2 regions of the Kosakonia sp. YIM B13571 genome follow, and region 2 is predicted to be linked to the other one. Evidence: predicted binding sites of a transcription regulator. Region 2 holds the regulator's gene; the other holds the start of a gene.

Region 1 (3,576 bases), on a different contig from region 2:
GTCTAATGCTTCTGCCATCTGCCGCCCTTCCACTGGCGGGCGCGGCAGATCCAGCTCGCCAGTTGCCACATGCGCCGGGCATGTTACAGAATCCAGAATGGCCATACGATCCGGTCGGCCGAAAATCAATTTACCGAGCGGCACAATACTGCTGCGTAACTGCTCTGCAGAAAGGGAGGAAAGGTAAGCGGTGAGCTGCTGAACGTCTGCAGGCAAGGCGAACTGCGAATAGAATTGGCCGACAATATAGTCGAGTAACGCAGGGGGAATGGTGCCCGTTGCATCGATGGCGTTGAGCATCGCGAAGTAGCGCTCACGCGCCAGATCGGTTTCATCGCCAATAAAGGTATCAAATAACATCATAGCCTTAACCCGTGCCGGTGCGGCGGCAGCGAGTTCTGCTCCCCACATTCCACCAACCGACAAGCCGACCACGGCAAACTGGTCGATATTGAGCGAGTCCATTAAGGCTAAATGGTCTGCGGCAATATCGGTCAAAGAAGAGGGCGTGCCGGGCAACGCGGGAGAATCACCATGACCCCACAAATCTGGCGCTATCACACGAAAGTGTTGGCTGAGCATTTCCATTTGCGGCAACCACATCGATTTATCAAACAAATAGCTATGGCCCAACAGCACGGGAAAACCCGTTCCGCTATCTAAAAAAGACATCATTGGTTTTGCATTCATCAATACTCTCCTTGTTTGATGGCTCAACGACGTGAGCACATTTTCAAAAACTGAACATTTACTGACTTCATTTCAGAAATGAAAAGGTTAATCTTCTCTTTTCGAACGTTTTTTCTTATCCCAATGCTATTTTTGCTATAGCGACCAGAACAGCTCAACGTCATAATGTCACCCCGGCGTGGAGATAGTTGGGTAAAGCAACGTTTCCAGGAAACTCACAACCAGCCACAGCGTTTCGCTGAATATTGACCATAAACCCACCACCAAAACCACCACCGCGAGCAGCAGCAAAATCAACGCCGTTTTATCCATAACATGCTCAAATGTGGTAAGAAATTCTCGTTTTCGGACACTCATTCCAGCATCCGGTTCAACTTTTTACTATGACTATTTTGTCAGCGACGTGCGGGCTATTGATATCACTGGAGATTAATTTTAAAGCACAAAGCGCTGAAGTGGGGCTGCGCCGTTAGGACGCCGTTTTGCGAAAAGATAATGGTTTGATAAGCGAGTCACTTTTCGCATTAAAAAATTCCAAAATCCTATCTCAATAATAGGTATTAGCTATGCATCTTTTCTTTTTCACCGTTTACCCACCGTTGTACCTTCTAAAGTCATTATTTATCAATTTATTAAACAAATTTTCACTTGCCTGTAAAGCCCTTGCACAGAGTCTATGCTTATAGCATGTGCCGAAAAAAAGGGCTTGTGGGTAATAACCCTTCGGAAAAGAGGTTGAAGTGATAATCATTATCACTAACATAGCATTATGAGCCTTTGATCTGATGATGTGAGGTAAACGATGGAATCATTTAATCCGCAAGATTTTACGTGGCGGGGGCTAAGCATGACGCCCGCTGCCGCAGAACACATCCGTGCGTTAGCCAGTAAGCAGGCTGGTGTGCTCGGCGTGCGGCTTGGTATCAAGCAGACCGGTTGCGCAGGTTTTGGTTATGTACTCGATACCGTGACGGAGCCGAACGAAGACGATTTGCTTTACGAATCTGACGGTGCACGCCTTTACGTACCGCTACAAGCGATGCCGTTTATTGACGGCACCGAAGTAGATTACGTGCGCGAAGGTTTAAATCAGATCTTCAAATTTCATAACCCGAAAGCACAGCACGAATGCGGCTGTGGCGAAAGTTTCGGGGTATAGGCGGTACTATGTCTCGTAATACTGAAGCAACTGACGATGTCAAAACCTGGACCGGTGGCAACCTCAATTATAAAGAGGGCTTTTTTACCCGGTTGAGCACCGACGAGCTGGCAAAAGGCATCAGTGAAGATGTCGTGAGGGCCATTTCTGCGAAACGCAACGAGCCGGAATGGATGCTTGAGTTTCGCCTGAATGCCTTCCGGGCATGGCAGGAGATGGAAGAACCGCATTGGCTGAAAGCCCATTACGAAAAACTGGATTACCAGGATTACAGTTACTACTCTGCGCCTTCTTGCGGTAATTGCGACGACACCTGTGCCTCTCAGCCTGGTGCAGTGCAACAGACCGGTTCAAATGCCTGGCTGACGGAAGAAGTTGAAGAGGCCTTTAACCAACTCGGCGTACCAGTGCGCGAAGGTAAAGAAGTCGCGGTCGACGCCATTTTTGACTCCGTCTCCGTGGCGACGACGTACCGTGAAAAATTGTCAGAGCAAGGCATCATCTTCTGTTCGTTCGGTGAGGCGATTCATGACCATCCGGAACTGGTAAAAAAATACCTCGGAACGGTGGTGCCTTCTAACGACAACTTTTTCGCCGCGCTTAACGCTGCCGTTGCCTCAGATGGCACTTTTATCTATATCCCGAAAGGCGTGCGTTGCCCGATGGAACTGTCGACCTATTTCCGCATTAATGCAGAAAAAACTGGCCAGTTCGAGCGCACCATTCTGGTGGCGGATGAAGGGAGCTACGTCAGCTATATCGAAGGATGTTCGGCACCGGTGCGCGACAGCTATCAGCTGCACGCAGCGGTGGTGGAAGTCATCATCCACAAAGACGCGGAAGTGAAATACTCCACGGTGCAAAACTGGTTCCCGGGGGATAACAACACCGGCGGGATCCTCAACTTTGTGACCAAGCGTGCGCTGTGTGAAGGCGAAAACAGCAAGATGTCGTGGACGCAGTCTGAGACGGGCTCCGCCATTACCTGGAAATACCCGAGCTGTATTCTGCGCGGTGATAACTCGATCGGTGAATTCTTCTCTGTCGCGCTGACCAGCGGGCATCAGCAGGCGGATACCGGCACCAAGATGATCCATATCGGGAAGAACACCAAATCGACGATTATTTCGAAAGGGATCTCCGCCGGGCATAGCCAGAACAGCTATCGCGGGCTGGTGAAAATCATGCCGACGGCGACCAATGCCCGCAACTTCACGCAGTGCGACTCAATGCTGATTGGCCCAGATTGCGGCGCGCATACCTTCCCGTATGTTGAGTGCCGCAATAACAGCGCGCAGCTTGAGCATGAAGCCACAACATCGCGTATCGGTGAAGACCAACTGTTCTACTGCCTGCAACGCGGAATCAGTGAAGACGATGCCATTTCCATGATCGTCAATGGTTTCTGTAAAGACGTCTTCTCTGAACTGCCGCTGGAGTTTGCCGTTGAAGCACAAAAACTGCTGGCTATCAGCCTTGAACACAGCGTCGGTTAAGAATGAAAGGATAAGAAATGTTAAGTATTAAAGACTTGCAGGTAAGCGTTGAAGATAAAGAGATCCTGCGTGGCCTGAGCCTGGACGTGCGCCCCGGTGAAGTTCACGCAATTATGGGGCCGAACGGCTCCGGAAAAAGTACGCTTTCTGCGACGCTGGCCGGACGTGAAGATTACGAAGTGGTGGGCGGCAGCATTGAGTTTAAAGGCAAAGACCTGCTGGAGCTATCGC
Region 2 (3,576 bases):
TGCCAAAGCGCGACAGATTGAAGTGATCCCGGAAATCGATATGCCAGCTCATGCGCGTGCCGCCGTGATCTCAATGGAAGCGCGTTACGAGCGCCTGATGAAAGCGGGCAAAGAGAAAGAGGCGCAGCAATATCGCCTGCTGGATCCCACTGATACCTCGAACACCACTGGTGTGCAGTTCTATAACCGTACCGGCTATCTCAATCCGTGCCTTGATTCGTCGCGTAACTTTGTGGACAAAGTGATTGGCGAAATCCAACAGATGCATAAAGAAGCCGGGTTGCCGCTGAATACCTGGCATTTTGGCGGTGACGAAGCGAAAAACATCTATCTTGGCGCTGGTTATACGGATCAGAAAAAACCGGAGGCGGGCAAAGGCATTATCGATCAGAGCAATCAGGATAAGCCGTGGGCAAAATCGCAAGCCTGCCAGGCGATGATCAAAGAGGGCAAAGTTGCCGATGTTGAACATCTCTCCAGTTATTTCGGCGTGGAAGTCAGCAAGCTGGTGAAAGCGCACGGTATCGGCACAATGCAGGCGTGGCAGGATGGTTTGAAAGATGCCAAAGATGCATCAGTGTTTGCCACCGATCATGTCAATGTTAACTTCTGGGATACGCTCTACTGGGGTGGTTTTGACTCGGTGAATGACTGGGCGAACAAAGGCTTCCGCGTTGTGGTCTCTAACCCCGATTATGTGTATCTCGATTTCCCGAATGAAGTAAACCCGGCGGAAAGCGGCTACTACTGGGGCACGCGTTTTAGCGATGAACGTAAGATTTTCAGCTTTGCCCCGGACAACATGCCGCAGAACGCGGAAACCTCACTTGATCGTGATGGCAATCCGTTTAGCGCGAAATCTGACAAATTGTGGCCGGGCGCGTATGGCCTTTCCGCGCAGTTGTGGAGCGAAGTGGTGCGCACCGATAATCAGATGGAGTACATGATCTATCCGCGAATGGTTTCGGTGGCTGAACGCGCATGGCACCGCGCGGGCTGGGAGCAGGATTACAAAGCCGGACGTGAGTATAAAGGCGGCGAGACACATCTGGTGGATGTGAAAGCGCTGGAGCGAGACTGGCAACGCTTTGCGAACCTGTTAGGTCATCGCGAACTGGCGAAACTGGATAAGGCTGGTGTTCATTACCGCTTACCGGTTCCAGGAGCGCGTGTGGTGGGTGGAAAACTGGAAGCCAATACCAGCTTCCCTGGCATGGTGGTTGAGTTCTCAACCGACGGCGGCAAACACTGGCAGCGCTATGATGATAAAGCGCGTCCGCAAGTAAGTGGGGAAGTGCAGGTGCGCACTGCCAGCCCGGACGGCAAACGCTTTAGTCGTGTCGACAGCGTAAAAGCGTAATTTGAGGCAGTGATTAAACCCGGGGGCGCGAGCTTGCCGGGTTTTTTCTTTCAGTGCCGGTATTGCAGGCAAAAAAAAGCCAACCGTCAGGCTGGCTTTTTGGGTTTCAAAGCAGTTATTTCGCGTCGTGCGCGTGTTCATCTTCGCGGCAGTCGCCTTCGGCGCAGTGACCGTAAAGGTAAAGACTGTGGTTAGTCAGACGAATGCCGTGTTTCGCGGCGATTTCACGCTGACGCGCTTCAATGGAGTCATCACTGAATTCAATCACTTTGCCGCAATCGAGGCAGATTAGGTGATCGTGGTGATGCTGCTGAGTCAGTTCAAAAACGGACTTGCCGCCTTCGAAGTTATGACGGGTCACAATCCCGGCGTCGTCAAACTGGTTCAGTACACGGTAAACTGTTGCCAGCCCGATCTCTTCGCCCATGTCGATCAGTCGTTTGTATAAATCTTCCGCACTGACATGATGGTTATCCGGTTCCTGAAGCACTTCAAGGATTTTTAACCGAGGAAGCGTGACTTTCAGGCCGGCCTTCTTTAATGCGGTATTGTTGTCAGTCATGCGGAATCTGTCCTGTTGCTATACGATTCACTTCCTTAGCGGAAGTTATAAGGAATGCACCTGGGGTAATGCGTCTCATTATAGAACTGCCATGGCTGGATGAAAACTGCAAGCCCTCAAGTAAAGTAAGCTTATAAAACGTGGTGTCGCCAGCAAAGTCCTTTACGACGGCACCCAGTTTAGCAGGGCTTATTGTACAGCGATGGAGAAAAAAGTTAAAAATTTGTAGCAATTATTTCCATTGCTTTTATCTATTAATACGGCGTAACCCACAGATTACGCCATAAAAAATCAGGCGTTAATGATATCGTCCAGATGCAGCTCTTCGCGCACCTGTTTTACCCATTTCTGTACGCGCTCTGATGTCAGCTCTGGTTGACGGTCTTCGTCAATCGCAAGGCCAACAAAATGATCGTCGTCCGCGAGACCTTTAGAGGCTTCAAAATGGTAGCCCGCAGTTGGCCAGTGACCGACGATGGTTGCGCCGCGCGGTTCGATGATATCGCGAATGGTACCCAGCGCATCGCAGAAATACTCCGCGTAATCCTCCTGGTCGCCACAGCCGAACAGTGCCACTAATTTACCGTTAAAGTCGATCTCTTCCAGCGTCGGGAAAAAGTCATCCCAGTCGCACTGCGCTTCACCATAGTACCAGGTAGGAATGCCGAGCAACAGAATGTCATACCCTTCGATATCTTCTTTGCTGCTCTTGGCAATGTCATGGACGTCGGCAACGTCTTTACCTAGCTGACTCTGAATCATTTTCGCGATGTTTTCGGTGTTACCGGTGTCGCTGCCAAAGAAAATGCCTGTAATTGCCATGAGTAAAATAACCTCTTGAAACTTAATGAGTATGGTGGTGGCGCTACGCCCACAGATAAGGGCAATCATAGCAGAACAGGGAAGCGCGCGGAAACTGCTATCGCGTCGGACTGCACTGTATGACACATGAAAGTGTTATTTCGACGAGGTTTCGGAGGATTCGCTAGCCGCGCAATGCCTTCAACTGTGCCAACAGCATCTCTTCGATAAGCTCGCTGCGGCTCATATCACGCGCTTCTGCCAGCTCGTTTAACGCATCGACGGCTTCCACATTGAGTTTTAGTTCGACACGCTTAAGCCCACGAACTTTATCGCGTTTTAGCTGATTGCGTTTGTTGATGCGCAACTGTTCATCACGCGAGAGCGGGTTTGTCTTCGGCCGTCCCGGGCGACGCTCATTCGCGAACAGATCTAGTGTCGTACGGTCCGTTTGTTCTTTAGCCATGGTCTAAGCATACTACGGGAAAAACAAGCAATCGGGCGGCACGCCCGGGCTGAATAGCGCGCCATCATACATCAGCACAACGGACACGCCAACGACCGGGCGCGTTGAAACGACCGGTCGCCGCCTTTTTAATCAATTCGTCTTTTCAGCGAGATAGCGGCGGATGGCACGCATAACCGCGTCGGGTTTCTCGGCATGTACCCAGTGGCCGGAACCGGCAATTACATGCGCCCGTGCCTGCGGGAACTGCGCCAGCAACGCGTCACGGTACGCTTCGGTGACATAAGGAGAGTTCCCACCACGAACGAACAGGGCCGGTTTATGCCATGCAGGAACCGTTTCCCAGCCGACAATATGCGGGTATTGATCCCACAACACCGGCACGTT

Evidence for each region. Region 2 encodes Fur, which represses iron uptake genes when iron is present. Its sites were predicted from a motif close to ATAATAATGAGAACNACTATCAA; they were not measured.
Region 1: a site for Fur is predicted at 1,431-1,453, ahead of sufA (Fe-S cluster assembly scaffold SufA). Genes of this name have one in related genera too.

What each region holds. Positions count from the first base shown of each region.
Region 1 covers NZ_JBHZPL010000002.1:142,958-146,533, forward strand. Annotated here, with positions in the region: gene ACFX4O_RS05825 (alpha/beta fold hydrolase) at 1-690, opposite strand, end outside; gene ACFX4O_RS05830 (Ecr family regulatory small membrane protein) at 859-1,047, opposite strand; gene sufA (Fe-S cluster assembly scaffold SufA) at 1,493-1,849, shown strand; gene sufB (Fe-S cluster assembly protein SufB) at 1,858-3,345, shown strand; gene sufC (Fe-S cluster assembly ATPase SufC) at 3,363-3,576, shown strand, end outside.
Region 2 covers NZ_JBHZPL010000001.1:513,643-517,218, reverse strand. Annotated here, with positions in the region: gene ACFX4O_RS02480 (beta-N-acetylhexosaminidase) at 1-1,360, shown strand, start outside; gene fur (ferric iron uptake transcriptional regulator) at 1,476-1,922, opposite strand; gene fldA (flavodoxin FldA) at 2,214-2,744, opposite strand; gene ybfE (LexA regulated protein) at 2,908-3,189, opposite strand; gene ybfF (esterase) at 3,322-3,576, opposite strand, start outside.